Regions from separate parts of the Cupriavidus sp. HPC(L) genome, predicted to be linked through region 3. Evidence: predicted binding sites of a transcription regulator. Region 3 holds the regulator's gene; each other region holds the start of a gene.
The links. The regulator sigma-54, encoded in region 3, starts transcription at its own class of promoters, with help from an activator protein. The targets are predictions, from matches to a motif close to TGGCANGNAANCTGCTTT.

Region 1 (13,895 bases), on a different contig from region 3:
GGATTGATCGTGTACTTGGCGACATAGCGCTTGACGCGGAAGTTGTCGTGCCCGCCGCGCGCATCGTGCGGATCGCCCGGAAGCTTGCCGCGCTGCAACGCCATCTTGTGCGCGGTCTGCCAGGTGCGCAGGATCACCTCGCCGACGCGCCCCATCGCCTGCGAATCGCTGGAGATCATCGAGAACGCGCCGAGGTCGTGCAGGATGTCCTCGGCCGCGATGGTCTCGCGGCGAATCCGGCTCTCGGCAAAGGCGATGTCCTCGGCGATCGACGGATCGAGGTGGTGGCAGACCATCAGCATGTCCAGATGCTCGTCGATCGTATTGATCGTGTAGGGCCGCGTCGGGTTGGTCGACGACGGCAGCACGTTGGCCTCGCCGCAGACCTTGATGATGTCCGGCGCATGCCCGCCGCCGGCGCCTTCGGTGTGATAGGTATGGATGGTGCGGCCCTTGAACGCGGCGATGGTCGCCTCGACGAAGCCGCCCTCGTTCAGCGTGTCGGTATGGATCGCGACCTGCACGTCGGTCGCGTCGGCCACCGACAGGCAGGTATCGATGGCGGCCGGCGTGGTGCCCCAGTCCTCGTGCAGCTTCAGCCCGATCGCGCCGGCCTCGACCTGCTCGACGATCGGCTGCGGCAGGCTGGCGTTGCCCTTGCCGAGCAGGCCGATATTCATCGGATAGGCGTCCACCGCCTGCAGCATCCGCTCCATGTGCCAGGGGCCCGGCGTCACCGTGGTCGCATAGGTGCCGGTAGCCGGACCGGTGCCGCCGCCGATCATCGTGGTGACGCCGCTCATCAGCGCCTCCTCGATCTGCTGCGGGCAGATGAAGTGGATATGGCTGTCGATGCCGCCGGCGGTGACGATCATCCCCTCGCCCGCGATCACCTCGGTGCCCGGACCGATGACGATCGCCACGCCCGGCTGGATATCGGGATTGCCGGCCTTGCCGATGCCGGCGATGCGGCCGTCCTTGATGCCGATATCGGCCTTGACGATGCCCCAATGGTCGACGATCAGCGCATTGGTGATCACGGTGTCGACGCAGTCGCGCGCCAGCCGCTGGCTCTGCCCCATGCCGTCGCGGATCACCTTGCCGCCGCCGAACTTGACCTCCTCGCCGTAGATCGTGAAATCCTTCTCGACCTCGATGACCAGCGCGGTATCGGCCAGCCGCACGCGGTCGCCGGTGGTCGGCCCGAACATCTCGGCATAAGCCTGCCTTCCGATCGTCAACGCCATCACAGCGCTCCCATGATCTTGCCGTTGAAGCCGTAGACGATGCGGTCGCCATCGAGGGCGACCAGCTCGACGGTGCGCGACTGCCCGGGCTCGAAGCGCACCGCGGTACCGGCGGCGATATTGAGCCGGAAGCCGCGCGCGGCATCGCGATCGAACTCCAGCGCGGCGTTGGTCTCGTGGAAGTGGAAATGCGAGCCGACCTGGATCGGCCGGTCGCCGGTATTGGCGACCGCCAGCCGTATCGTCGCGCGGCCCGCGTTCAGTTCGATCTCGCCGTCGGCGGGCATCAGTTCACCGGGGATCATGGGGTCTCCTGTCGTTGGTCGGGGCGGATTCGAGCCACCATCGGGCCACCATCGGGCCACCATCAGGCCACCATCAGCCCGACGCCATACAGCGCGACGCCGGCCCCAAGCGCGCGCGCCAGCCACGGCGCATGCCGGCGCAGTACCGAGCCGGCGGCGATGCCGGCCAGATGCAGCGCCATCGTCGCCAGCGCGAAGCCGCCGACATAGGCCAGCACCGCAGGCAGCGCGCCGGCACTCGCGGGCAGCTCGGCACCGTGCGCATGGCCATGGAACAGTGCGAAGCCTCCGACCAGCGCCATCGCCACGCCGGCGGGCAGCCGCGCACGCAGCGCGACCAGCAGGCCGATCACCAGCAGCGAGGCGGCGATCATCGGCTCGACCGCGGGCAGGGCAACACCGGCGAGGCCGAGCGCGGCGCCGACCAGCATCAGCGCGACGAAGGCCAGCGGCAACCGCAGCACGCCGCCACCCGCTCCGCCACCCGCGCCTGCGCCACGCACCGCCAGCGCGCTCCAGACGCCCACCGCCACCATCGCCAGCAAATGGTCGGCACCGGTCAGCGGATGCAGCAGGCCGGAGGCGAGACTGGCGCCGACGCTGGCGACATCGTGGCCCGGATGCGCCAGTGCCTGCCCGCTGGCGAGCAGCGCGGCCGCAGCGGCGAGATGAGCGGCGACGCCCGCCCGGCCACGCGGCATGGCTTGTTGGAAGGAAACGGAACGAATGAAACCGGCCATGTTGGTCCTCGGTAGAAAACGGAAATTCAGTCAGCGGCGGCGATGCGGGTGACGCCGGTCAGACGATCGGCTGGTGCACGGTGACCAGCTTGGTGCCGTCGGGAAAGGTCGCCTCGACCTGGATCTCCGGGATCATCTCGGCGACGCCGTCCATCACGTCCTCGCGCGACAGCACCGTGGTGCCGGCATGCATCAGCTCGGCGACGGTGCGCCCGTCGCGCGCGCCCTCCATGATCGCGGCGGTGATCAGCGCGACCGCCTCCGGATAGTTCAGCTTCAGCCCACGCGCGCGGCGGCGCTCGGCCAGCAGCGCGGCGGTGAAGATCAGCAGCTTGTCCTTCTCTCTTGGCGTCAGTTCCATCGCCAGTCCTCAACGTTCTGTCGTTACGTCGACCTGTCAGATCGACTTGTTGGATCAACCTGCTGGATCGACCTGCTGGATCGACCTGCTGGATCGACTTGTCAGATCGACCCGTTACGTCGCCCACAGCCGCAACGGCCTCGCCGCTACCCCATGGATCGGCATCCGCAACGCGCTCCACGCCGCCACCATCAGCTCGCGCACCGGCTCGATGCGCGCGCCCAGCACGCGCAGCAGCAGCATCGGCTGCTCGGCGTCGGCCAGGCACGTCACGCCGGCACGCAGATCGGTCCGATACGGCAGGCGATCGGCAAGCTGCTCGGCCAGTTCCTGCGTCGCGCCCGCGCCGACGGCCCACAGCGTGCCGAGCACCGGCAGGCCGTCGAGCCCGACGCGCGCCTGGCGCAGCGGCGAATCGGCATCGAGGCGGGCATGCTCGCGCCACAGCGTGCGGACGCCCTGTCCGATGCGCGTGTCCATCCACGCGGTGCCGCGCCGCCATTGCTCGCCGGACGCCTGCCGCCCGAGCACCAGCGCGTCCCAGCCGATCGCGCTGGCGCCCGGGGCGACCTCCACCGTGGTCGCGAGCCGCGCGCGCGCATCGTCGAACACGATGTTCTCCTGCGGCAGCCAGTCCAGCTTCGCGCCGGCCGCGACCGAGATGCGCACGCGCTGGCTGGCGTCGCGGCCGAGCGACTTGTACCACTTGGTCGCGCCCGGCGTGGCCAGCACCGCGTGCGCGCCGGCCTCGATGCCGATATCGATGTCGAGCACGTCGCCGCCCGCGATGCCGGCCGGCGGATGCAGCACCACCGCGTGGCAGATGCCGCCCTCCGGATACAGCGGCTTCTGCACCATCAGGGGCCCGGCATGCCGCCGCTCGACCAGCGCAGTACGCTCGCCGCGCACGGCAAAGCGCAGCCGCAACTGCGCGTGCCACGCGGCCGGCAAGGCCAGCGTCGCGGCCGGGTCGTCGGCGGGGAAATCGGGATGGCGCATCGATCGATCGAGCGAAGGCGAAGATGAGCCGCGGCCTAGACCGCGATCATTTCCCGCACGCCCTGCTCTTCCATTCGCCCGCCCTCGCCGCTGGCCACCACCTCCCCGCGGCTCATCACCACGTAGTGATCGGCCAGATGGCGCGCGAACTCGTAGTACTGCTCGACCAGCAGCACCGTCATGCCGAACTCGTCGACCAGCAGCCGCAACGCGCGGCCGATGTCCTGGATGATCGACGGCTGGATGCCTTCGGTCGGCTCGTCGAGGATCAGCAGCTTCGGCTCGCTCATCAGCGCGCGGCCGATCGCCAGCTGCTGTTGCTGTCCGCCCGACAGGTCGCCGCCGCGGCGCTGCCGCATCGTGCGCAGCACCGGAAACAGTTGATAGATGCGGTCGGGCACGCCGGCCGGCTTGCCGCGGCTGGCGGCGCCGATCAGCAGGTTCTCTTCGACGGTCAGCCGCGGAAAGATCTCGCGGCCCTGCGGCACATAGGCCAGGCCCGCGGCGACGCGCTCGTAGGGCGGCGCCTTGTCCAGCGTCCGGCCGTGCCAGCGGATGGTGCCGCTGCGGGTCGGCACCACGCCCATCAGGCATTTCAGCAGCGTGCTCTTGCCCACGCCGTTGCGGCCGAGCAGCGTGGTCAGCCGGCCCTCCGGCACGTCGAAGCTGACGTCGCGCAGGATATGGCTGCCGCCGTAGTACTGGTTCAATCCGCTGACTTGCAGCATCGGTTTTCCTTTCTGCGCTTCCATTCCGCGCCGCCGTTCAGCGCCGCCGTTCAGCGCCCCAAATACGATTCGATCACGCGCTCGTCGCGCTTGACCGCGTCCAGCGTGCCCTCGGCCAGCACGCTGCCCTCCGCCAGCACCGTGACCTTGCCGGCCTCGCCCGCCAGCGCGGCGACGAATTCCATGTCGTGCTCGACCACCATCATCGAGCAGCTGCCGCGCAGGCCATTGAGCAGCTTGGCCAGCTGCATCGTTTCCTCGTCGGTCATGCCGGCCACCGGCTCGTCGAGCAACAACAGCTGCGGCCGCTGCATCAGCAGCATGCCGATCTCGAGACGCTGCTTCTGGCCGTGCGACAACAGCCCCGCCGGCCGGTAGGCCTCGTCCTCCAGGCCCGTCAGCGCCAGCGTCTGCTCGATGCGGCGGCGGCCATCGGCGTCGAGCCGTGCGCGCAGCGACGACCACCAGCGCTTGTCCGCCTTCATCGCCAGCTCCAGGTTCTCCCACACCGCGTGCTGCTCGAACACGGTCGGCTTCTGGAACTTGCGGCCGATGCCGGTCTGCGCGATGGTCGGCTCGTTCAGCCGCATCAGGTCGATGCTCTGGCCAAGGAACACGCGGCCGCTGACCGAGGCATTGCGTGGCCCGGTCTTGCCGGTGATCACATCCATCATCGTGGTCTTGCCCGCGCCATTGGGGCCGATCACGCAGCGCAGTTCGCCGTGGTCGATCGACAGCGTCAGCCGGTTCAAAGCGCGGAAGCCGTCGAACTGCACGGTGACGTCCTCCAGATACAGGATCGGGCCGTGCGAGACGTCGATGGCGCCGCGCTCGAGCACGCGGCCCAGGCCGGTGGCGTCGCCGCTTTCCGCCTGCGCCGCGTCGTGGCGTTCGTTCATTGCGGCGTTCATGCCTTTCCTCCGCTGCCGGCAGGCACCGCCACGGGCGCAGGCTTGGGTGCCGCCGTTGCACCCGCCGCGCCGCCCCGCCGCAGGCGAACCAGCAGCCCCACGACGCCGTTTGGCAGATACAGCGTCACCAGCACGAACATCGCGCCGAGCAGGAACAGCCAGTACTCGGCGAAATGCGCGGTGAACAGCGTCTTGGCGCCATTGACGAGGAACGCGCCGATCACCGGACCGATCAGCGTGCCGCGTCCGCCGACCGCGACCCAGACCGCCATCTCGATCGAGTTCGCCGGCGACATTTCGCCCGGATTGATGATGCCGACCTGCGGCACGTACAGCGCGCCCGCGATGCCGCACAGCACCGCCGAGAAGGTCCAGACGAACAGCTTGTAGCCGAGCGGGTTGTAGCCGGAGAACATCACGCGCGTCTCGGCATCGCGCACCGCGGTGACCACGCGGCCAAGCTTCGAGGTCACGATATAGCGGCAGGCGATCAGCCCGCCCAGCAGCGCGAACGCGGTCAGTACGAACAGCACGGTGCGCGTCTCGGGTGCGGCGATCGCGAAGCCGGCGATGCGCTTGAAGTCGGTGAAGCCGTTGTTGCCGCCGAAGCCTGTCTCGTTGCGGAAGAACAGCAGCATCGCGGCATAGGTCATCGCCTGCGTGATGATCGACAGGTAGACGCCCTTGATGCGCGAGCGGAACGCGAAGAAGCCGAACAGCCAGGCCAGCACGCCGGGCACCAGCACCACCAGCAGCAGCGCGTAGCCCAGATGCTCGGTGCCGTGCCAGAACCACGGCAGCTCCTTCCAGTCGAGGAACACCATGAAGTCGGGCAGCTCGCTGCGATAGACACCGTCGCGGCCGATCGCGCGCATCAGGTACATGCCCATCGCATAGCCGCCGAGCGCGAAGAACAGCCCGTGGCCCAGGCTCAGGATGCCGCAGTAGCCCCACACCAGATCGAGCGCGATCGCCGCCAGCGCGAAGCACATGATCTTGCCGATCAGCGTCAGCGCATAGGCCGACAGATGCAGCGGATGCGTGTCGGGCAGCACCAGCGCGCACACCGGCACCGCCACGGCGGCGAGCAGCGCGAGCAGCGCCAGCGCCAGCCAGCCGCGCGTGGAGAACAGCGGCTGGCGCGCGGGCACCGCCAGCGTGAAGGCGCGCGTTGAAGGATCGATCGAGCTTTGCATCATGCCTCCGCGCTGCGCCCCTTGAGCGCGAACAGTCCCTGCGGCCGCTTCTGGATGAACAGCACGATCAGCACCAGGACGATGATCTTGGCCAGCACCGCGCCGTAGAACGGCTCGATGAACTTGTTGATGATCCCCAGGCCGAAGGCGCCGACGATGGTGCCGGCCAGCTGCCCGACGCCGCCGAGGACGACCACCATGAAGGAATCGATGATGTAGGCTTGCCCCAGGTCCGGGCCGACATTGCCGATCTGCGACAACGCGCAGCCGCCGAGCCCGGCGATGCCCGCGCCGAAGGCAAACGCATAGCTGTCGACCTTCCAGGTCCGTACGCCGACGCACGCTGCCATCGTGCGGTTCTGCGTGGTGGCGCGCACGAACAGCCCGAGCCGGGTGCGATTGAGCACGGCCCAGGCGATCGCCACCACGGCCAGCGCGAACACGACGATGACGATGCGGTTGTACGGAATCACCAGTCCCGGCATCCACTGCACGCCGCCGCTCATCCAGCTGGGGTTCGCCACCTCGACGTTCTGCGCGCCGAACAGCATCCGCACCGCCTGCATCAGCAGCAGGCTGATGCCGAAGGTCGCCAGCAGCGTTTCCAGCGGACGGCCGTACAGATGGCGCAGCACCAGCCGCTCCAGCACGAAGCCGACCGCGGCGGCGGCGAGGAAGGCCGCGGGCAAGGCCGCCGGCAGATACCAGTCGAACGCATCGGGCAGATAGGTGCGGAACAGCGTCTGCACCAGCCAGGTCGCATAGGCGCCGATCATCAGGAATTCGCCATGGGCCATGTTGATCACGCCGATCAGGCCATAGGTGATGGCCAGGCCCAGCGCGGCCAGCAGCAGCACGCTGCCCAGGCTCAGGCCCGCGAACAGGTTGCCGATCAGCTCGGCCTGGCGTTCACTGGCGCGCAGATTGTCGAGGGCCTGCTGCGCGGCGGCACGCAGTTGCGCGTCGGGCTCGCGGTACTGGCCGCTGTCGTCGCGCTCGACCAGCGGCTGCAGCCGCTGGCGCGTGGCCGGATCGATGTCGCGGCCCAGTATGCGAATCGCCTCCAGCCGCTCGTCGCGGCTGCCGTCGGCGAGCACGGTATTGGCCCAGATCACGTCGAGCCTGGCGCGCAGCGCGGTGTCGGCTTCCGACTGGCGTGCGACGGCGACGGCCTCGCGCGGCGCGTCCTCGGGGCGCTCGAGCAGCGCGGCAATCGCCTGCGCGCGTACCGCGGCATCCGGCGACGCCAGCAGCAGGCTGCCGGCCGCGCCGTCGACCTGCGCGCGCAGGCTGTTGTTCAGCGTCAGCGATTGCAGCGCGCCGGCATCGACCTCGACCGGCTTGCCGGTGATCGCGTCGATCGCACGCTCGCCGTCGACGCGCACCATGCCGATGCCCGGCGCGAACTGCAGCGTGTCGTCCTGCAGCGCCCGCAGGATCGGGCCAGCCTGCTTCGGATCGGCCTTGGCCAGCGCGGCGATGGCGGCGCGCTTGGCGTCGAAGTCGTCTTCGGCCAGCGGCTGCAGGTCGGCCTGGGTCAGCGCGGTGGCGGCCCACAGCGCAGGGGCGGCCAGCAGCAGCGGCAGCACCAGCAGCACGGCAAGCGTGGCGCGCCACCAGGAGGCGCGGAGCAGCATGGGTCGGGACATGGAAATGGGTAGTGTCCTGGATGATGGAGTGGGCTTGAAGCGGATGGCAGTGGGATAGCGAGCGCCGCTACCCTCTCCCCCGCCCCTTTCCCGCAAGCGGGAGAGAAGAAAACCTGCGAGAGAACCGACGGTCTTCTCCCTCTCCCCCTCAGGGGGAGAGGGTTGGGGAGAGGGGGTGGTTTGCCACCCTCTCCCGCACGAAGCCTCACATCACCTTGTCCGGCTTGCCCTCGTTGCCCGCGATGAACGGGCTCCACGGCTGCGCGCGCAGCGGCTTCGGCGTCTTCCAGACGACCGAGAACTGGCCATCGCCCTTGACCTCGCCGATCATCACCGGCTTGTACAGATGGTGGTTCTCGCCCATCGTCAGCGTGAAGCCGCTTGGCGCCTTGAAGGTCTGGCCGATCATCGCGGCGCGGACCTTGTTCGGATCGGTGGTGCCGGCCTTCTTGACCGCCTGCGCCCACATATGGATGCCGACGTAGGTCGCTTCCATCGGATCGTTGGTCACGCGCTTGTCGCCGCCCGGCAGCTTGTTGGCCTGGACCCAGGACGCCCATTGCTTCTTGAACGCGTCGTTCTCCGGGTTCTTGACCGACATGAAGTAGTTCCATGCGGCCAGATGGCCGACCAGCGGCTTGGTATCGATGCCGCGCAGTTCTTCCTCGCCGACCGAGAACGCCACCACCGGCACGTCCTTGGCCTTCAGGCCCGCGTTGCCCAGCTCCTTGTAGAACGGCACATTGGAGTCGCCGTTGATCGTCGAGATCACCGCGGTGCGGCCGCCCTGCGAGAACTTCTTGATGTTGGCGACGATGGTCTGGTAATCGCTGTGGCCGAACGGCGTGTAGACCTCCTCGATATCCTTGTCGGCCACGCCCTTGCTCTTCAGGAATGCGCGCAGGATCTTGTTGGTGGTGCGCGGATACACGTAGTCGGTGCCCAGCAGGAAGAAGCGCTTCGCGCCGCCGCCCTCCTTGCTCATCAGGTACTCGACCGCGGGAATGGCCTGCTGGTTCGGCGCCGCGCCGGTGTAGAAGACGTTCTTCGACATCTCCTCGCCCTCGTACTGCACCGGATAGAACAGCAGCGCGTTCAGTTCCTCGTAGACCGGCAGCACCGACTTGCGCGACACCGAGGTCCAGCAGCCGAAGGTCACCGCAACCTTGTCGTTGCTGATCAGCTGGCGCGCCTTCTCGGCGAACAGCGGCCAGTTCGACGCGGGATCGACGACTACCGGCACCAGCTTGCGGCCCAGCACGCCGCCGCTCTTGTTGATCTCGTCGATGGCCATCAGCGCGACGTCCTTCAGCGACGTCTCCGAGATCGCCATCGTGCCCGACAGCGAATGCAGCACGCCCACCTTGATCGGCTCTTTCGATTGCGCGATCGCCAGCGGGCTGGTACCGATCATCGCCGCGGCGGCCACCGCCGACAGCTTCAATATCTCACGTCGTTTCATTGCAGCTCCCTAGCTCGTATTGGTGTTCGAGGAAGAACGCACCCCGGCAGGGACTTCTGCAACTAGCGTGCCACCAAAAAAGAACGCGGCCTGTGGCCGCGTGGGTGACTGCATCGAGATGACGGCACCGTGGCGGTGCGCGCGTGCCTTGCATCACGATGGTGCGATGACGCAAAGCGGTGCGGCGCACCGCGCCGGGGCGTCAGGAATAGCGCCGGCTGATCGATTCGGCGACGCAGACCGGACGGTCGCTGCCCTCGCGCTCGATCGTGACCTCCCAGGTCGACTGCGCGCCGACCAGGTCCGGTGCATTGGGCGGCGGCGCGATGCGCTCGACCTTCAGCAGCTTGATGCGCGCGCGCAGCCGGCTGCCGACCGGCACCGGCGCGGTGAAGCGCACGCGGTTCAGGCCGTAGTTGACGCCGATCTTGACGCCCGGCATCTGCATCGCGCTCTGCATCAGCGCGGGCAGCAGCGACAGCGTCAGGAAGCCGTGCGCGACCGGCGCGCCGAACGGCGATTCGCGCCGCGCGCGTTCGGGATCGACGTGAATCCACTGATGGTCGCCGGTCGCCTCGGCGAACAGATTGACCTGGTGTTGCGTGATCTCGGTCCAGTCGCTGACCGCGACCTCCTGCCCCTGCAGGCCCTCGAGTTCTTCCAGCGAAGCGATGGTGCGCATCTTCTCTCCTTGTCCAATGTCAGGCCGGCCGGCGGCCATACATGCCCATGCCCTTGACGGTGCAGACCAGCTCGCCGCGCTGGTTGACCGCCTCCCACTGCGTGTGCACGACGCCGCGATCGGGCTTGGACTGCGACGGCCGCTTGTCCAGCACCGCGACAAACACCGTCAGCGTGTCGCCGGCATAGACCGGCTTGAGCCAGCGGATCTCGTCGACCCCAGGCGAGCCCATGCTGGCGGATTTCGATGTCATGTTGTCGACCAGCATGCGCATCATCACCGCGCAGGTCATCCAGCCGCTCGAGATCAGGCCGCCGTAGATGCTCTTCTTCGCCGCCTCCTTGTCGACGTGGAACGGCTGCGGATCGTATTGCGCGGCAAAGCTGACGATCTCGTCCTCGGTGATCAGCCGCGAGCCGAGCTCGCGCCGGCTGCCGACGACGAAGTCTTCGAAGTACATGGTGTCGGACATGGGGTCTCCGTGGTTGTCGGTATCGACAATGTATCGAGTGTGTTCTCCCTCTCCCCTCAGGGGGGAGGGTCGGGGAGAGGGGTGGTTTCAGTCGCCACGTACATAGCGACCGCCGCTGCCCTCTCCCCCGCCCCTCTCCCGCACGCGGGAGAGGGGAGAAACCCGGAATGCAAAAAGCCGCGCCGGACGTTCAGCCCGAGCGCGGCCTTGCTTGCCTCAGCGGCTGGCCATCATGCCGCCTGCTGGAATTCCGGCAGGCTGGCGAAGCGGCCAAGATGGTGGTCGACGTCGCCAAAGGTCGTGTTGATCAGCGTCAGCCGCTTGAACATGTGCGCGGCCGGCAGTTCGTCGGTCACGCCCATGCCGCCGTGGATCTGCACCGCTTCCTGGCCGACCGTGCGCGCCGCCTGTCCGACCCGCGCCTTGGCGGCGGACACGTAGCGGCGGCGCTCCTCGGGGCTCGCCTCGTCGAAGCGGGCCGCGGCCAGCAGCGTGATCGAGCGCGACTGCTCCGCATGGATGAACATCTCGACCATGCGGTGCTGCAGCGCCTGGAAGCGCGCGATCGGCACGCCGAACTGCTGGCGCGTCTTGGCGTACTCGATGGTGGCGGCGGTCAGCGTGTCCATCACGCCCACGGCCTCGGCGCACAGCAGCACCGCGGCGTAGTCGGCGACCTGCTCGAGCAGCGCCCAGCCCTGGCCCTCGGCGCCCAGCAGTTCGCCAGCGGCGTCCTGGAAAGTGATATCGGCCGCGTGCAGGTTGTCGATCGTGCGGTAGTCGCGGATGGTGACGCCCGGCGCCTTGGCATCGACCAGGAACAGCGAGATGCCGTCCTGGTCGGCGTTGCCGCCGCCGCTGCGCGCCGACACCACCAGCTTGTCGGCCTGGCCGCCGTGGATCGCCACGACCTTGGCGCCGTTCAGCTTGCCGCCCTTGGCCGTCACGCGCACGTCGTTCAGCGCGTAGCGCGCCTCGCGCTCGTTGAACGCGGTGGCCAGCTTGATCTCGCCGCCGGCAACCTGTTCGAGCACGGCGTCCTGGCCGCCGGCCTGCTTCAGCGCGTAGGCGGCGGTCACCGTCGCCAGGTACGGCTCGACCACCAGGCCGCGGCCCAGCTCCTGCATCACGACCATCATGTCGATGGCCGACCCGTTGAAGCCGCCCTGCGCCTCGGGCACCGGCAGCGCGGTCAGGCCGAGTTCGACCAGCGCGTTCCAGGCCGCCTCGCTGTAGCCGGTCTCGCTCTTGTAGGCCTTCTTGCGGGACTCGAAGTCGTAGCTCTTGTCGATGAAGCGGCGTACCGCGTCAGCCAGTTGCTTCTGCTCGTCGCTGAGATTGAAGTTCATGGTTCCTGTCTCCTCACAGCCCCAGGATCATCTGGCTGATGATGTTCTTCTGGATTTCGTTGGATCCGCCGTAGATCGAGGTCTTGCGGAAGTTGAAGTAGTACGCGGCCAGCGGCGCGGCATCGTCGTAGCCGGTCACCGCATGCTCGGTCTCGCACTCCAGGTAGTCGCGGTCGAACGGCTGCGCGTACGGGCCGACGGCTTCGACCATCAGCTCGGTCAGCATCTGCTGGATCTCGGTGCCCTTGATCTTCAGCAGCGAGGCCTCGGGGCCGGGGCCCTTGCCGGCGCTCTCGCTCGACACCACGCGCAGCACGGTGATTTCCAGTGCCATCAGCTCGATCTCCAGCGCGGCGACCTTGGCGCCGAACACCGGATCCTCCAGCAGCGGCTTGCCGTTCTTCTGCTGCTGGCGCGCGACGCGCTTCAGGAAGCCGAGCTCGCGCTTGGAATTGCCGACGCGGGCAATGCCGGTGCGCTCATGGCCGAGCAGGTACTTGGCGTAGGTCCAGCCCTTGTTCTCCTCGCCGACGCGGTTCTCGACCGGCACCTTGACGTTGTCGAAGAAGACCTCGTTCACCTCGTGGTCCTCGTCGAGCATGATGATCGGACGCACGGTGATGCCCGGCGTCTTCATGTCGATCAGCAGGAAGGAAATGCCCTCCTGCTTCTTGGCTTCGGGGTCGGTGCGGACCAGGCAGAAGATCATGTCGGCATGCTGGCCGAGCGTGGTCCAGGTCTTCTGGCCGTTGACGATGTAGTGCTTGCCGTCCGGGGTCAGTTCGGCGCGGGTCTTCAGCGAGGCCAGGTCCGAGCCCGAGCCCGGCTCCGAATAGCCCTGGCACCACCAGTCGGTGCAGTCCAGGATGCGCGGCAGGTAGTACGACTTCTGCTGCTCGTTGCCGTACTTCATGATCACCGGCGCGACCATCGCGACGCCGAAGGGCAGCACGCCGGGCGCGCCGACGCGGGCATTTTCCTCATCCCAGATATGGCGCTGGGTCGCGTTCCAGCCGGTACCGCCGTACTCGACCGGCCAGTGCGGCGCCGACCAGCCCTTGCCCGCCAGGATCTTGTGCCAGCGCACCAGATCGTCGCGGTTGGGCCGGCGGTGATTCAGAATCTTGGCGCGAATGTCCGCCGGCAGGTTGGCTTCCAGCCAGCTGCGCACTTCCTCGCGGAAGGCGTTGTCGGCCGCCGTGTAGTTGAGATCCATGCCCGTCTCCAGTGATGCCGGCTGCGGCCGGCAAATTGTTCTGGCCAACGCACCCTCGCACCGGCGCGAAGGCGGGCACGGGACGCGATTCAGTGAGCCGTCTGCTTCAGCGCATCCGGCACCACGAGCGGAAACGTTTCGATGCCCTCTTCGGCGAGCGCCTGCACTTCCTCCGGCGACGCCGTCCCGCGGATGCCGCGTTCCGGTGCCTCGTCGTAATGCATGCGCCTGGCCTCCTCGGCAAAGCGCGGCCCCACGTCCTCGGTCTGCGCCAGCACCTGCCTGACCGCCTGCAGATACAGCGATTGCAGAGCCTGCGCCGCCTGCGGGACCGCCTGTGCCTGCCGCGCCGGCGCCTGAGCAGCCGGCTGGCGCTCGGCCGCGCCGGACAGATTCAGGCGCGGGGCGCTCGGCAGCCGCGTCACCGCGTGGTCGCCGCAGACAGGACACTGAACGAGATCGCGCGAAATCTGCGACTGCGCATCGTCCTCCGAAGCAAACCAGCCTTCGAACCGATGGTCATGCGCGCAGCGCAGGTCGAGCACCTTCATGATGTTTCCAGCCCGTCAAAGCAAATA
Region 2 (2,778 bases), on a different contig from region 3:
CGCTGGCATTGGACCCTGCCCCTGCTCTTGCTGTTTCTCCGGCTCCGGCTCCGGCTCCGGCTCCGACTCCGGCTCCGACTCCGACTCCGACTCCGGCTCCGGCTCCGGCTCCGGCTCCGGCTCCGGCTCCGGCTCCGGCTCCGGCTCCGACTCCGACTCCGACTGCGGCTCCGACTCCGGCTCCGGCCGCCTGCTCACGCGCCAGCCCCATCGCCATCGCCAGCGCGCCGCGCACCGGCCGCAGCGCGCCCGACAGCGACAGCTCCGCGGCGAACTCGTAGCCGTCCAGTGCCGGTGCCGGGATCTGCCCGCTGGCCGCGAGGATGCCGAGCGCGATCGCCAAGTCGAAGCGGCCCGATTCCTTCGGCAGATCGGCGGGCGCCAGATTGACGGTGATGCGCCGGTTCGGGAATTCGAAGCCGCAGTTCAGGATCGCCGCCCGCACGCGCTCGCGGCTCTCGCGCACTTCGGTCTCCGCCAGCCCGACGATGGCGAAGGCCGGCAGGCCATTGGCCAGGTGGATTTCGACCGAGACCGGCGGCGCGTCGATGCCGGTCAGCGCGCGGCTGCGCAGGACGGCGAGGTGCATGGGGGCGACCAGGAAAGAGGAAGAGGTGGAGGAAGGGTGGACGAGGGTGGTGGGCTAGGGTGACGGGCGAAGGCGTAGGGCGCGAGCGGTGGACGAAGGCGGTGAAAGGGCGATCCGGCACGTCACCGATTTATTAACGCCGCCGTAAACGCAGAAGGCCGCCGGTTGCCCGGCGGCCTTCGCATGACGTGAGGTCTGGCGCGTTCAGCCGGCCAGCCCCGGGTTCGTCGGCCCGGTGCCCGGCTCGGGCGTGGTCGAGCCCGGTACCGAGGTGGCCGAGGCCGTGGTGCCGGCGCCGGCGGTGCCGACCGTGGCCGGTCCCACGCCCGCCGCCCCGGCCATGCCGGCGCGGCGTTCCAGGTCCGCGACACGCATCTCCAGTTCCTCCAGCCGCGCACGCGTGCGGGCCAGCACCTGCGACTGCACGTCGAATTCCTCGCGGGTGACCAGATCGAGCTTGGCAAAGCCCTGGGTCATCATGCTGCGGACATTCTTCTCGATGTCCTTGGCGGGCGAATTGCGCAGTACCTCGCTGACCTTGCTCTGCAGGTCGTTGAAGAGATCGGTCGGTTTCATCGGTTTCTCCTTCTGCACCGTCGGGGTGCATCGATCGGGGGCGGCGGGGGCGGCCGGATGGGCGCATCTGCACGTTATCGGTGCAGTGCGCGCCCATGGCGGCGGCCGGCACCAGCCGGTGGCATGGGCCGATTATGGCCCGTGAAGCGCGCCGGGGAAAGCGGCCCGGTTCCATCGGACACAGCATTTAACCCGGCGCCGCCCGCCGGGCCCCATGTTGCGGGCTTTCCGAAGGCAGCGGGAAACGCCTTTTCATTCTCCGTCCCCCGCGCGCTTGCAACGCGACCCACGCGCGCCCGCGCGCCGGCGGACCCTGGCATGGCAGTTGCAGTATCGGCCTGACAGAGAAGTCCCGAGCCCAAGGAAAAGGAGAAGAAATCCATGAAGACGCTGGCCCTCGCCATCGGCGCGCTGACGCTGTGCGGTTCCGCCACCACCGCGCTGGCGCAGAGCGCGCCCGCGACCGCCGAAGCGGCCTCGCCGCATACGTTCACGGCGAACGTGACGCTGGCCTCCGAATACCGCTACCGCGGGATCATGCAGAGCAACCGCCGGCCGGCGATCCAGGGCGGCTTCGACTACAGCCATGCGAGCGGCTTCTACGCGGGCAACTGGAACTCGAGCATCAGCTGGCTGAACGACAGCAACGACGAGGTGTCGGCGCCGATCGAGATGGACTTCTACGCCGGCTTCAAGAACACCTTCGGCGACGGCAAGTGGAACTACGACGTCGGCGTGCTGCAGTACTACTACCCCGGCGACTATCCGGCCAATTTCACGCGGCCGTACACCACTGAAATCTACGCAGGCATCGGCTACGGCCCGGTGTTCCTGAAGTACTCGTACGCGCCGACCAACCTGTTCGGCTTCTACGACAGCACGAACAGCTGGTACGTCGACCTGGCGGCCAACGTGCCGCTCGAGTTCTGGGGTCTGACGCTGAACGCGCACGTCGGCTACCAGAAAGTGCAGAACGTGGCGGACGCCTCGTACACCGACTGGAAGCTCGGCCTGACCAAGGACCTGGGCAACGGCTTCTCGGCGGCGGTCACGTACATCGACACCAATGCCAAGCGCGGCGTCTACACCAACACCTCGGGCCGCTACATGGGCAAGGCCACGGTGGTCGCCACGCTCACCAAGACTTTCTAAACACGGTCAGCACGAGCGGGCCCCGCCGGCAAACGGGGCCGCGCTCTCAGGAGAACACGGATGAAACTGATCATCGCCGTCATCAAGCCGTTCAAGCTCGACGAAGTGCGTGAAGCGCTGTCGGACGTGGGCGTGTCCGGCATCACCGTCACCGAGGTCAAGGGTTTCGGCCGCCAGAAGGGCCATACCGAGCTGTACCGCGGCGCCGAATACATCGTCGACTTCCTGCCCAAGGTCAAGATCGAGGTCGCGGTGCCCGACGATGTGGTCGACCGCGCGATCGAGGCGATCGAGAAGTCGGCCCGCACCGGCAAGATCGGCGACGGCAAGATCTTCGTCGCGCCGATCGAGCAGGTCATCCGGATCCGTACCGGGGAGACCGGCGGCGACGCGCTGTAACGCCACGCCGACGCCAACAAACGAGCCATACAAGAGCGACAAGAGGTATTCAGATGACTAGC
Region 3 (13,895 bases):
GGCCCGGCCTGCTGCCCTTCCAGCTCAGATGCGCGATCACGCCGATGAAGATCAACAGCGGCGACAGCCACGACAGGTCCAGCGAGAACACCTGCACCATCATCGCGGTGCCGACATTGGCGCCGAGCATGATGGCCAGCGCGGGCGCGACCGCGATCAGGCCCTGGCTGACGAAGGAGCTGACGATGACGGCGGTCGCATTGCTGCTTTGCACCAGGCCGGTCACGCCGAGGCCGGCGGCGAAGGCGGTGAAGCGATTGGCAACGCTGGCGGAGAGCACGTGGCGCAGGTTCGCGCCGTAGACGCGCAGAATACCGACCTTGACGATATTCGTGCCCCAGACCAGCAGCGCGACCCCGGAGAGCAGATGAAGCAGAACGCCCATGGTGTGGCACCCATTGCGGCCGGTGCGGCGGTCAGAGGCAGGGGCCGCCCGGCCCTTGTTGTGAATGAACGGCCATTATGCGCCCGCGCTGCGGACGAGGGCAACGCGGGGCGCCGGCGATGGTGCGCTTCGCAACGCTGGGCGGCGTTGCGGTTTTTGCGCGAAGGACGTTCAGTGGCCCTCGAATCGGCACACGGTAAAGAGCGGCAGGCCGCTGTCGAGCAGATGGCGCGAGCCGCCGAGCTCGGGCAGGTCGACGATCGCTGCGCCTTCCACCACGGTGGCGCCGAGCCGCTCGAGCAGCCGGCGTCCAGCCATCATGGTGCCGCCGGTGGCGATCAGGTCGTCGATCAGCAGCACGCGGTCGCCGGGCTTGCAGGCATCGGCGTGGATCTCGACGGTGGCGCTGCCGTATTCGAGCTCGTATTCCTCGGCCACGGTCTGGAATGGCAGCTTGCCCTTCTTGCGGATCGGCACGAAGCCCAGGTTCAGCTCGTAGGCGACGATCGCGCCGAGGATGAAGCCGCGGGCATCGATGCCGGCCACCATGTCGAGGCCGGCGTCCATGTAGCGGTGCACGAATACGTCGATCAGCACGCGCAGCGTCTTCGGGTCCTGCAGCAGCGGCGTGATGTCGCGAAACATCACGCCGGGCTGCGGCCAGTCCGGCACGGTGCGGATGCGGTCGCGCAGATAGGTGGTCACGTCGCCCAGCGGCGGGGACTGGATGGTGGGAGCGGGCATGGTCGGAAACAACGGATGAAGGGGTTGGCTGAAGCGCCAGTCATCTAGGATAGCGGCTGCGTCAGCGCTCGGTGATCCGCTGCTCGGCCGCCTCGAGCGCCTCGGGCGTGCCGCGCAGCACCAGGATGTCGCCGGGTTCGAGCACGGTATCGGGCTGCGGATCGAAGGCACGGATGCCGCGCCGCCGCACGGCGGTGACCTCGACGCCGATATGCTCGAGCCCCAGCGTGCCGAGGCGGCGGCCGACCGCGGTCGCGTCCGGGCCCAGCGACAGCGAATGCAGCCGCACCGAGTCGCGCTCGATCATGTCCTCCTCGTCGTCGCGGCCGTGGAAGTAACCGCGCAGCAGGCTGTAGCGCGCATCGCGGGCCTGCTGCACGCCGCGCACCACGCGCCGCATCGGCACGCCCAGCAGCACCAGCGCATGCGAGGCCAGCATCAGGCTGCCCTCGATGATCTCGGGCACGACCTCGGTCGCGCCGGCGCGCTGCAGCGCTTCCAGCTCCGAATCGTCGACCGTGCGCACGATCACCGGCAATGCGGGCTCGAGCTCGTGCACATGGTGCAGCACCTTCAGCGCCGACGGCGTGTTGGCATAGGTGATGATCACCGCCGCGGCGCGATGAATGCCGGCGGCGATCAGCGCCTCGCGCCGCCCCGCGTCGCCGTAGACCACCGTATCCCCGGCCGCCGCGGCCTCGCGCACGCGGTCCGGATCCAGGTCCAGCGCGACATAGCCGATGCCCTCGCGCTCGAGCATGCGCGCCAGGTTCTGCCCGCTGCGGCCGTAGCCGCAGATGATCGCGTGCTTCTCGGTCTGCAGGCTCTGCGCGGCGATGCGGGTCATGTTCAGCGACTGCAGCAGCCATTCGTTGGCGGCAAAGCGCATTGCGATCGCATCGCTGTACTGGATCAGGAACGGCGCCACCAGCATCGACAGCAGCATCGACGCCAGGATCACCTGCGTCAGCACCGGATCGACCAGGCCCAGCCCGTCGATCTGGTTCAGCAGCACGAAGCCGAACTCGCCGGCCTGTGCCAGCCCCAGGCCGGTGCGGATCGCCACGCCGGGACGCGAGCCGAACAGCCGCGCCAGCCCGGCGATCAGCACGAACTTGAACAGCACCGGCACGATCAGCAGCGTCAGTACCAGCCACAGGTTGTCGATCACCACGCGCACATTGAGCAGCATGCCGATGGTGACGAAGAACAGCCCGAGCAGCACGTCGCGGAACGGCTTGATGTCTTCCTCGACCTGATGCCGGTATGGCGTTTCCGCGATCAGCATGCCGGCCATGAAGGCGCCGAGCGCCATCGACAGGCCCAGCCGCTCGGTCAGGGCCGCCATGCCCAGCGTGACCAGCAGCAGGTTCAGCATGAACAGTTCCTGCGAGCGGCGCGCGGCCACCACGTGGAACCAGCGGCTGACCACGCGCTTGCCCAGCACGAAGATCAGCGTCAGCGCCACCACGATCTTGACGATGGCCAGCGCCAGCGCCATCGGCAGTTCGCCCGGGTCGCGCGACAGCGCGGGGATCACGATCAGCAGCGGCACCACCGCCAGATCCTGGAACAGCAGCACGCTGAAGATATTGCGGCCGTGCTCGGTCTCGAGCTCCAGCCGTTCGGACAGCATCTTGGAGACGATCGCGGTCGACGACATCGCCAGCGCGCCGCCCAGCGCGATCGACGCCTGCCAGGTCAGGTCGAACACCGCGCTGAACAGCCAGCCGACCGGCGCCACCGCCAGCATGGTCAGCACCACCTGGCTGCCGCCGAGGCCGAACACCAGCCGGCGCATCGAGCGCAGCTTGGCCAGATTGAACTCCAGCCCGATCGAGAACATCAAAAAGACCACGCCGAACTCGGCAAGGTACTTGGTCTGGCCGGAATCGCTGGCCAAACCCAGCGCGTGGGGCCCGATCAGGATGCCGACCGCCAGATAGCCGAGCATCGGCGGCAGCTGCAGCATGCGGAAGGCGACCACGCCAAGCACGGCGGCGGCCAGCAGCACAAGGGTCAAGTCCAGCGGAGAATGCATTCGGGCGGGCCGGTGTGGGTGCGAGCGATGGTGCGAGCGATGGTGCGGGCGGTGGTGCGGATTGCGGTGCGGCAGTGCAGCGGTTGCGGGCAGTAATGCAAGCGGTGGACCAGGAACGGACCTGCCCGGCCCGGCAGTGTTTCGTCAGGGGGCGGCCGGCCGGCGGAGACGGGACCCGGACGCGAAGGCCGACGCCGCGCCGGACGCGCTGCCACCGGCCCGGGCGCCATCGCATTCATTGGTATACTTCGTCGCCATGATAGCCAATTTCAATGCGGAAAGAGCACTCGAGCTCGCACGCCATACCCTGCAAATCGAAGCCGATGCGGTCGCCGCGTTGTCGTCGCGGCTGACGCCGGACTTCGCGCGGGCGGTGCGGCTGGTGCTGGAGTGCTCGGGCCGCGTGGTCGTTTCCGGCATCGGCAAGTCCGGCCATATCGGCCGCAAGGTCGCCGCCACGCTGGCCTCGACCGGGACGCCCGCCTTCTTCGTCCATCCTGCCGAGGCTTCGCACGGCGACCTCGGCATGATCACGCGCGACGACGTGCTGATCGCCTTCTCCAACTCCGGCGAGACCTCCGAACTGCTGTCGATCGTGCCGATCGTCAAGCGCATCGGCGCCAAGCTGATCTCGGTGACCGGCAATATCGAGTCGAACCTGGCGCAACTGGCCGACGCCCATCTGGACGCCCGCGTCGACAAGGAAGCCTGCCCGCTGAACCTGGCCCCGACCGCCAGCACCACGGCGGCGCTGGCGCTGGGCGATGCGCTGGCGGTAGCGGTGCTCGATGCACGCGGCTTCGGCGAAGAGGATTTCGCACGCTCGCACCCCGGCGGTGCCCTGGGGCGCAAGCTGCTGACCCATGTGCGGGACGTGATGCGCACCGGCAATGCGGTGCCCGAAGTCCGCGAAAGCACGCCGCTGGCGCAGGCGCTGATGGAAATCACCCGCAAGGGCATGGCCATGACCGCGATCGTCGACGCCGACGGCCGCGCGATCGGCGTCTTCACCGACGGCGACCTGCGCCGGCTGCTGGAAACGCCGCGCGACTGGAAGACGGTGCCGATCGGCGAGGTCATGCATGCCAACCCGTTCACGGTCGGACCGGACCAGCTCGCGGTCGAGGCGGTGCAGATCATGGAAGCGAACCGCATCAACCAGCTGCTGGTGGTCGACGCCGACCAGCGCCTGGTCGGCGCGCTGCATATCCATGACCTGACCCGGGCCAAGGTCATCTGACGCACGCCATGCGGGATCTGTTTCCTTCCCTGTCCCGGCTCGCGCTGCGGCTGATGCCGCTGCTGCTGATGGCGCTGGTTGCCGGCAGTACCTTCTGGCTGGTGCAGGTCAATACGCCGCGCGAGGTCAGCGATACCGAACGCCAGAAGCGCCACGTGCCCGACTACTGGATGGAGCGCTTCACCGCCACCGAACTGGCCGAGGACGGCAGCACCAAGATGCGCTTCACCGGCGAGCGGATGATCCATTACGAGGACGACCAGACCTACGAGGTCACGCGGCCGGCGATGCGAGCCTACGAGCCGGATCGGCCGCCGGTGACCGGCACCGCCGACCTCGGCAAGATGAACGCCGACGCGAGCGTGATCGACCTGTTCGGCAATGCCCATATCGTTCGCGTGCAGGGCGCCGATCCGTCGCAGGACCCGCAGATGAGCGCGACGTCGAGCTACTTCCAGATCCTGATCAACGACGACATCGTCAAGACCGACAAGCCGGTCAAGCTGACGCGCGGCCCGTCGGTGATGACCGCCAACGGCCTGGTCTTCAACAATGTCACGCGCGAGGTCAATCTGCTCGGCAATGTGCGCGGCACCATCGTGATGGCGCCGCGCGGCGGCGGCAGCGCGAAACCATGACGCATCGCGCCCGCGCGCCAGGGGCGCACCCCTCGAACGTTCCCTCCCGGACAACGCCAATCAACGCCATCGTGGCCAACATGACCCTGACCCTGACGACCTGGACCCGCCGCCGCGCCGCCGCCGTGCTGCTCGCCTTCGCCGCCGGCATGACGCTGGCCCAGCCGGCGCTCGCCGAACGCGCCGACCGCGACAAGCCGCTGGTGCTCGAGGCCGACAACGCCAGCTACGACGACGTCAAGCAGATCTATACGCTGACCGGCAACGTGGTGCTGACCAAGGGAACCATGGTGCTGAAGTCCGATGCCGCCGAGGTCCGCACCGACCCCGAGGGCTACCAGTACGCGGTGGCGACCTCGAAGGGCGGCAAGCAGGCCTACATCCGGCAGAAGCGCGACAACGTCGACGAGTACATCGACGGCTGGGGCGACCGCATCGAATACGACGGCAAGCAGGAAGTGGCCAAGCTGATCGGCAATGCGCGCATGGCGCGCCTGGCCGGCGCCAAGATCGTCGACGAGATTCGCGGCGCGGGCTGACCTACGACAGCCGCAACGAGTTCTACACCGCGGCCGGCGGCAGCGGCAACGCGGCGCCGGCGAACCCGTCCGGCCGCGTGCGCGCGGTGCTGTCGCCGCGCCAGAGCCAGGGGACCGGCGGCAGCGGTGCCGGCGTGGACCTGAAGGGCTCGCCGACGGCCAAACCCTGACCCCGGCCTGCCTCGGTGCCTGACCCCGTGCCGCCCAGCACGCTTCGCCGCACCTTCGCAGCACGTTCGCATTAAGCAGTATCAAAGGATTGCCCACATGTCCGTTGCCGACACCGCTACCGCCACCGCTCCCGCCGCCAACGCCAACACCGCAGCCGGCGCTGGCGCCGGCACGATGCCCGTCACCAGCAATCTGGTGGTGCGCCATCTGAAGAAGCGCTACGGCTCGCGCACCGTGGTCAAGGACGTGTCGCTCGACGTCAAGAGCGGCGAGGTGGTCGGCCTGCTCGGCCCCAACGGCGCGGGCAAGACCACGTCGTTCTACATGATCGTGGGCCTGGTCGCGCTCGACGAAGGCGACATCGTGCTCGATGGCCAGCACATCAGCGGCCTGCCGATCCACGAGCGCGCGCGCATGGGCCTGTCGTACCTGCCGCAGGAAGCGTCGGTGTTCCGCAAGCTCAATGTCGAGCAGAACATCCGCGCGGTGCTGGAACTGCAGCGGGACAACGGCAAGGCGCTGTCCGCGGCCGAGATCGAGCGCCGGCTCGACAGCCTGCTCGACGATCTGCAGATCGCCCACCTGCGCAACAATCCTGCGCTGTCGCTGTCCGGCGGCGAGCGCCGGCGCGTCGAGATCGCGCGGGCGCTGGCCTCGGCGCCGCGCTTCATCCTGCTGGACGAACCGTTCGCCGGCGTCGATCCGATCGCCGTCGGCGAGATCCAGCGCATCGTCAGCTTCCTGAAGGCGCGCAATATCGGCGTGCTGATCACCGACCACAACGTGCGCGAGACGCTGGGCATCTGCGACCACGCCTACATCATCAGCGAGGGCGCGGTGCTGGCGGCAGGCGAGCCCAAGGAAATCATCGCCAACGAATCGGTGCGGCGCGTTTACCTGGGCGAAAACTTCCGCATGTAATTGCTTGACCCGGGGCGGCACGACACGCGGCTGCCCCGCCCTGCGAGGCAGCGGCTTCGTACGCCGGCAAGCGATGCCACGTTCATGCTCTGGTGATCCATCAGGCAATCGCTTCTGCCCACGCAATCGAAACTTCCGATAGCAAATTCCGTTCCATCGCGGCCGAAGTTGCGCATAAAATAGGCCGCATGAAACCGTCGCTACAGCTACGCCTCTCCCAGCATCTGGCCCTGACGCCGCAGCTGCAGCAGTCGATCCGGCTGTTGCAGTTGTCCACGCTGGAACTGCAACAGGAAGTCGAGCAGGCGCTGACAGAGAATCCGCTGCTCGAACGCGAAAACGACTGGATCGAAAGCCCGCTGCGGGTCGCCGCCGACGGGTCGGTCAATGTGCAGACCGCCACCACGACCCCGCCCGCCGAACCGGCGGCGCCCGCGGACTCGCGCGCGGACGGTGCCGCCGCGGCCGACGATGGCTATGCCGACGGCGCGGGCGACGATTATGGCGGCGACTGGAGCCTGGACGACTTCGCCCGCCGTCCGCAAAGCGATGAGGACGAAAAAACGCCGCTGCAATTGCGCGACGCCGAGCCCACGCTGCGCGAATATCTGATGGAGCAATTGGCTCCGCTGAAAATCTCGACGCGCGACAAGGGCCTGGCGATTTTCCTGATCGAATCGCTCGACGACGACGGTTATCTGAGCGCGTCTCTCGAGGAAATCCTGTCCGAATTGCCGGAAGAGCTCGAATTCGAACTGGACGAAGTGCATGCGATGCTGACGCTGCTGCAAAGCTTCGATCCGCCCGGGGTCGGCGCACGCAACGCAGCAGAATGCCTGTCGCTGCAACTGCGCCGCATCGAACATCCGCAGCGCGACCTGGCGATGACCATCGTCCGCCATCACCTCGAACTGCTGGCCGCGCGCGACTACACGCGGCTGAAGAAGGCCCTGCAGGTCGACGACATGCAGTTGAAGGCCGCGCACGAGCTGATCCGCTCGCTCGCGCCGTATCCTGGCCACGCCTACAGCCGGCCGGAAGCGGACTTCGTGGTGCCCGACGTATTCGTGCGCAAGAGCGGCCACAACTGGATCGCGCAGCTCAATCCCGATGTGATGCCACGGCTACGCATCAACGATATGTATGCGCAAATCTTGCGCGGCGCGAAAGGCGATACCGGCGCCGCGGGATTGCAGCAGAAACTGCAGGAGGCGCGCTGGCTCATCAAGAATATCCAGCAGCGTTTCGACACCATTTTGCGCGTCGCACAAGCCATCGTGGAGCGGCAAAAGAATTTCTTTACGCACGGCGAAATTGCGATGCGCCCCTTGGTTTTGCGGGAGATAGCCGATACACTGGGTCTACACGAGTCGACTATTTCTCGTGTGACGACCAATAAGTACATGGCCACCCCGATGGGGACATTCGAGCTGAAATATTTCTTCGGCAGCCATGTATCGACCGAGACCGGCGGTGCCGCGTCTTCCACCGCAATCCGTGCGCTGATCAAGCAGCTGATAGGAGCCGAAGACCCCAGAAACCCGTTGTCCGACAGCCGGATTGCCGAACTGCTGGGGGAACAAGGCTTCGTCGTGGCGCGACGTACCGTCGCCAAATATCGTGAAGCCTTGAAGATCCCGGCCGTGAACCTTCGCAAGTCTTTGTAGCCGAGTCGCATCGCCTGCCTGGTGCGGCTCTTTCAGAAGGAGAAGCGCTATGAACTTCAAGATCAGTGGACACCACTTGGACATCACGCCGTCGCTGCGTGAGTACGTGGAAACGAAACTGGAGCGAATCCTCAGGCATTTCGATCAGGTTATTGACGTCAGCGTGCTGCTATCGGTCGACAATCAAAAGGAAAAGGATCGCCGTCAACGCGCGGAAATCAATGTGCATCTGAAGGGCAAGGACATCTTTGTCGAAGCGCACCACGAAGATCTCTATGCGGCGATCGACATGCTGGTCGACAAGCTGGACCGGCAAGTGATCCGCTACAAGGACAAGGTGCAGAGCCACGACCGCGAATCGCTGAAGTATCACAGCAGCCTGGTGGCGAACCAGGCCCAGCAGTAGCTTGAAGATTCGGCGCGGCCACAACGCCGGCCGGCCTTGAAGTGAGGAAAGAAGCCGTGCCAGGAGCACGGCTTTTTTGCGCCCGTCGCGGCACGGGACCTTCGCAGCCTATAGGATGAAACCGGAATGGGGTTCCGTCTGGCAGGCTTCCCGGTGTATGCTGTGCAATACATATAGAGAATGCCCGCCCCGTTTCCTTGCGCAATGCCGCTCGGGGCGATCGGCATCGGACGGCAGGGAGCCCCCCTGCACTATAATGTGCCGCACGCTGATAGTCGGGAAGCGGCGGCAACGAACGCACCGCCCAGCAACGGCAGACCGGCCCACGCCGGCAAGGACCGCATGGCGGCGCCAGTTTCAGGAATTCCGCGCATTTCAAATGAACCGTTTGGCCAAACTGCTGCCGCCCGGCAATATCTCGCTCGACGTCAGCGTCACCAGCAAGAAACGCGTGTTCGAACAGGCCGGCTTGCTGTTCGAAAACAACCATGGCGTGGCGCGCGCCACGGTGACCGACAATCTGTTTGCCCGCGAATCGCTTGGCTCGACCGGGCTTGGTGCCGGCGTGGCAATCCCGCATGGCCGCATCAAGGGCCTGAAACAGCCGCTGGCTGCCTTCATGCGGCTTGCCGAGCCGATCCCGTTCGAGTCGCCCGACGGCAAGCCGGTTTCGCTGCTGATCTTCCTGCTGGTGCCGGAACAGGCCACGCAGCAACATCTGGAAATCCTGTCGGAAATCGCTCAGCTATTGTCCGATCGCGACATGCGTGATGGCCTCGCCGCTTTGCCGACGCCCGATGCGGTTCACCAGTTGCTGGTGCAATGGCATCCTTGACCCTCCCGGCATAAGCGCGCAGAGCCGCGCCGACCGCATACAACACCGCCTTAGCGCCCCGCCTCATCCCGCATGGAACTCACCGGCGTCACCTCCCAGTCGATCTTCGACGACAACGCAGCCGACCTCAAACTGTCCTGGGTGGCCGGGCTGGAGGGCGCCGATCGCGCCTTCGACCTCGACTTCGCACGCGAGGCGACCTCGGCGGCCGACCTGGTCGGCCACTTGAACCTCATCCACCCGAACCGGATCCAGGTGCTCGGCAAGCCGGAGATCACCTACTACCAGCGGCTCGACGACGAAACGCGCAAGCGGCAGATGGGTGAGCTGATCCTGCTGGAGCCGCCCTTCCTCGTCGTCGCCGACGGCATGGAGCCGCCGCCCGACCTCGAACTGCGGTGCACCCGCTCGTCGACGCCGCTGTTCACGACCCCGGTGTCGTCGGCCGCGGTAATCGACCATCTGCGGTTGTATCTGTCGCGCATTTCCGCGCCGCGGGTCACGATGCACGGCGTGTTTCTAGACATCCTCGGCATGGGCGTGCTGATCATGGGCGAATCCGGCCTGGGCAAGAGCGAACTCGGCCTGGAACTGATCTCCCGCGGACATGGCCTGGTCGCCGACGATGCCGTTGATTTCGTGCGTCTTGGCCCCGATTTCGTGGAGGGTCGCTGCCCGCCGCTGCTGCAGAACCTGCTGGAAGTGCGCGGCCTGGGCCTGCTCGATATCAAGACGATCTTCGGCGAAACCGCGGTGCGCCGGAAGATGAAGCTCAAGCTGGTGGTCCAGCTGGTCCGCCGCAACGACGGCGAATTCGAACGGCTGCCGCTCGATTCGCAATATCTCGACGTGCTCGGCCTGCCCATCCACATGGTGAAGATCCAGGTTGCGGCCGGCCGCAACCTCGCGGTGCTGGTCGAGGCCGCCGTACGCAACACCATCCTGCGGCTGCGCGGCATCGACACGCTGCGCGATTTCATGGATCGCCAGCGCGCCGCGATGCAGGCCGACGCGGCCTCGCGCGGCCAGGGCCGTCTGCTCTGAGCGTTGGACCGGAGCGCCCACTGAGCGTCTGCTCGAGTACGCATTGACGCATCGGCGTGCCCGACACGCCGGCAGCGTCAACCTGATTGGGGTTTTCAGCGTTTTGTGCTGTAATGGGCATCACGCCCAGCCTGCGCCGTCGCGCATCCTGCGCTTGGCGACCCGATCCTCAGTCAGGAGATTCCAGCATGAAGACACTGATCGCAACCTGCGTGCTGCTGTGCCCGCTGGTCGCCACGGGCGCCTTTGCCCAGACCGCCTCCGGCAACAGCCAGCAGAGCAAGATGAAGACGTGCAATGCGCAGGCGGCCGGCAAGACCGGTGACGAGCGCAAGGCCTTCATGAAGGAATGCCTGTCCGCCAAGCCCGCTACCGCCGGCAACTCGCAGCAGCAAAAGATGAAGGCCTGCAACGCGCAGGCCAGCGGCAAGAAGGGCGACGAACGCAAGGCGTTCATGAAGGAGTGCCTGTCCGCGTGACGGCATACCGGTCGGCCGCTGCGCCCTGAGCGGGCGGACGGCCGATCAAGCGGGCCCATCAAGGCCAATGAAGGCGAATCGCACGGCACCCGGCGGTTCGCTTTTTTCTTTGCTGTTTCGCCGTTCTCGCCGTTCTTGCCGCGCTGCGCGTGCATTGCGCGGCTTTCGCACGCTTTCGCCCCTTTTCCCGCTTGCCGTGCCATCCCGGACCACGGATTTCATCGGACCGTCATGACGCAATCATCACGCGATGCTATCCTTCAAGCGTTATGCGCATCGTCCTCATCACCGGCATTTCCGGCTCCGGCAAATCGGTTGCATTGAACGTGCTTGAAGACGCAGGCTACTACTGCGTCGACAACCTGCCAGCGCAGTTCATCCCGGAACTCGCCCGCTATCTTGCGGCCGAGGGCTACACGCATCTGGGCATCGCCACCGATATCCGCAGCCGCGAATCGCTGGCGCGGCTGCCCGAGACACTGCGCAGCCTGTCGGCCGAGCACGAGGTCCGCGTGGTCTTCCTGACCGCCAATACCGATTCGCTGGTGCAGCGCTATTCGGAAACGCGGCGTCGCCATCCGCTGTCCGTGCGGCTCGCGGCGGGCGAGGCGAGCGGTGCGCCCGCACCGACCGAGACCCCGCTGGTCGAAGCGATCGAGATGGAACGCGAACTGCTGAGTCCGCTGGCCGAATCGGCGCACCGCATCGACACCAGCAATGTGCGCACCAATACGCTGCGCGCCTGGATCAAGGACTTCATTCGCGACGACAATCTGCAGCTGACGCTGCTGTTCACGTCGTTCGGCTTCAAGCACGGCGTGCCCAGCGATGCCGACATGGTGTTCGACGTGCGCTCGCTGCCCAATCCGTACTACGACCTGCAGCTGCGGCCGCTGACCGGACGCGATGCGCCGGTGATCGACTTCCTGCAGAGTCAGCCGATGGTGCTCGCGATGGCAGAGGACATCCGCGCCTATGTCGAGAAATGGCTGCCGAGCTTCGTCGCCGACAACCGCAGCTATCTGACGGTGGCGATCGGTTGCACCGGCGGCCAGCACCGCTCGGTCTATATCGCGGAAAGACTTGCCAACTACTTCCGCGCGCATGGTAATGTGCTGGTCAGACACCGCGAGCTGGTGCCGGTAAGCTGATCCGGCCGACCCAGGCGGTGGATCCCGGCGGCGGCGCAATGTGCTTGCCCCCGCCCTGTGAGCGAAAGTCTTCTCGGGATCGCATGTCTTCCAGTTCCGCAGCGTCCAATCACGCGGCACCGCTCCACGTCGAAGTCGACAGCCTGCCGCTGTTTCCGCTCCACACCGTGCTGTTTCCCGGCGGCCGGCTGCCGCTGCGCGTATTCGAGTCCCGCTACGTCGACATGGTGCGCAATTGCCTGCGCGACAACGCGGCATTCGGCGTCTGCCTGATCGCCAGCGGCACCGAGGTCGCGCAGGAGGGGGCCGCCACCGTGCCGGAAGCCGTCGGCTGTCTCGCCGAAATCGTCGACTGCAATATGGAGCAGCTTGGCGTGCTGCTGATCGAGACACGGGGCAGGCAACGCTTTCGCATCCTCGAACACCATACCCGCGACGACGGCCTGCTGGTCGCACGCGCCGAGCTGCTGCCCGACGACGTGATCGACTGCAAGCTGGAACTGCTGGGCGAATGCCTGGCGGCGCTGCGCCGGATCGTCGCCTCGCTGCACGCGCCGCCGCACAAGCTGCCGTTCGCCGAGCCGATGCAGTGGGAGGATCCGAGCTGGGTCGCCAATCGGCTATGCGAACTGCTGCCGGTGCCGATGAAGGCCAAACAGATGCTGATGGCGCTGCCCGACGCCGGCATGCGGATCGAGATCGTTCATCGCTTCATGCGCCAGCACCACATGTTGTAGCGGCTGTAGCGCGTGGCCGCATCGCCGCGGCCGGTTCCAGCGGGCGAATCACACCTTCAGAACAATTGCGGCGCCACCTCGCCGGCCAGCAGCTTGCGCACCGGCGCCGGCATGCCGAGTTCGTCGAGCCGATCCAGCGACAGCCAGCGCCACTGCTCTTGCGCTGCGTCCACTGCTGCCCCTACCTCACCCGCATCGCGCAAGGCCAATGCAGCCATGTCGACGCGCACCGCGCGGATCAGCAGCCGGAAATGGGTGAAGACATGCGTCATCTCGGCGACCATCGCGGCGCGGGCCGGGGTGCCGAACGCCCGTCCGAATGCAAGCGCGTCGTCCTCGGCCTGTTCGGCGTCGAACGGAAGCGCCGGCACGGGCAGTTCCGGCAGGCTCCACAACCCGCCCCAGATGCCGCTGTCCGCGCGCAGCCGCAGCAGCACCTCGCGGCCATGCCGCACCACCACCATCACCGTACTGCGCTCCGGCACCGGCGCGCGCGCCTTCGGCGTCGGCAGCACCGCCGTCAGGCCCTCGCGGCGGGCCGCGCACAGGTCCGACAGCGGACAGCGCGCCGCATCGTCCAGGCAGGCCGGCTTGCCGCGCGAGCAGACAGTCGCGCCAAGATCCATCAGCCCCTGCGTGTACGCCACCATGTCATCGGACTGGCGCGGGCCCCGCGCGGGCAGCGCGGCCTCGGCCATTGCCCACATCCGGTTCTCGATCGCCTTTTCGCCAGGATGGCCGTGCACGCCGAAGCAGCGCGCGAAGACCCGCTTGACGTTGCCGTCGAGAATCGGCGCGCGCACGCCGGCGCTGAACGCAGCAATCGCCGCCGCGGTCGAGCGGCCGATGCCGGGCAGCTCGGCGAGCAGGGCCGGATCGCTCGGGAAATGGCCGCCG

Region 1: a site for sigma-54 is predicted at 9,654-9,671, ahead of urtA (urea ABC transporter substrate-binding protein). Genes of this name have one in related genera too.
Region 2: a site for sigma-54 is predicted at 1,480-1,497, ahead of B551_RS15905 (TorF family putative porin). Genes of this name have one in related genera too.

The regions. Positions count from the first base shown of each region.
Region 1 covers NZ_AMPR02000057.1:20,164-34,058, forward strand. Annotated here, with positions in the region: gene ureC (urease subunit alpha) at 1-1,247, opposite strand, end outside; gene B551_RS04920 (urease subunit beta) at 1,247-1,552, opposite strand; gene B551_RS04925 (HupE/UreJ family protein) at 1,615-2,253, opposite strand; gene B551_RS04930 (urease subunit gamma) at 2,351-2,653, opposite strand; gene B551_RS04935 (urease accessory protein UreD) at 2,768-3,652, opposite strand; gene urtE (urea ABC transporter ATP-binding subunit UrtE) at 3,688-4,380, opposite strand; gene urtD (urea ABC transporter ATP-binding protein UrtD) at 4,431-5,279, opposite strand; gene urtC (urea ABC transporter permease subunit UrtC) at 5,288-6,490, opposite strand; gene urtB (urea ABC transporter permease subunit UrtB) at 6,487-8,136, opposite strand; gene urtA (urea ABC transporter substrate-binding protein) at 8,342-9,598, opposite strand; gene B551_RS04965 (MaoC family dehydratase) at 9,801-10,280, opposite strand; gene B551_RS04970 (MaoC family dehydratase) at 10,300-10,752, opposite strand; gene B551_RS04975 (acyl-CoA dehydrogenase family protein) at 10,983-12,101, opposite strand; gene B551_RS04980 (acyl-CoA dehydrogenase family protein) at 12,115-13,317, opposite strand; gene B551_RS04985 (DUF1178 family protein) at 13,407-13,868, opposite strand.
Region 2 covers NZ_AMPR02000291.1:110-2,887, reverse strand. Annotated here, with positions in the region: partial or broken gene B551_RS27110 (magnesium chelatase domain-containing protein) at 1-589, opposite strand, end outside; partial or broken gene B551_RS15910 (accessory factor UbiK family protein) at 917-1,165, opposite strand; gene B551_RS15905 (TorF family putative porin) at 1,547-2,317, shown strand; gene B551_RS15900 (P-II family nitrogen regulator) at 2,378-2,716, shown strand.
Region 3 covers NZ_AMPR02000440.1:1,299-15,193, forward strand. Annotated here, with positions in the region: partial or broken gene B551_RS21305 (Na/Pi cotransporter family protein) at 1-385, opposite strand, end outside; gene B551_RS21310 (adenine phosphoribosyltransferase) at 557-1,129, opposite strand; gene B551_RS21315 (monovalent cation:proton antiporter family protein) at 1,191-3,170, opposite strand; gene B551_RS21320 (SIS domain-containing protein) at 3,427-4,410, shown strand; gene lptC (LPS export ABC transporter periplasmic protein LptC) at 4,419-5,048, shown strand; partial or broken gene lptA (lipopolysaccharide transport periplasmic protein LptA) at 5,129-5,757, shown strand; gene lptB (LPS export ABC transporter ATP-binding protein) at 5,855-6,679, shown strand; gene B551_RS21340 (RNA polymerase factor sigma-54) at 6,868-8,346, shown strand; gene hpf (ribosome hibernation-promoting factor, HPF/YfiA family) at 8,396-8,752, shown strand; gene ptsN (PTS IIA-like nitrogen regulatory protein PtsN) at 9,132-9,587, shown strand; gene hprK (HPr(Ser) kinase/phosphatase) at 9,660-10,631, shown strand; gene B551_RS21360 (PsiF family protein) at 10,820-11,110, shown strand; gene rapZ (RNase adapter RapZ) at 11,380-12,261, shown strand; gene B551_RS21370 (LON peptidase substrate-binding domain-containing protein) at 12,345-12,998, shown strand; gene mutY (A/G-specific adenine glycosylase) at 13,055-13,895, opposite strand, start outside.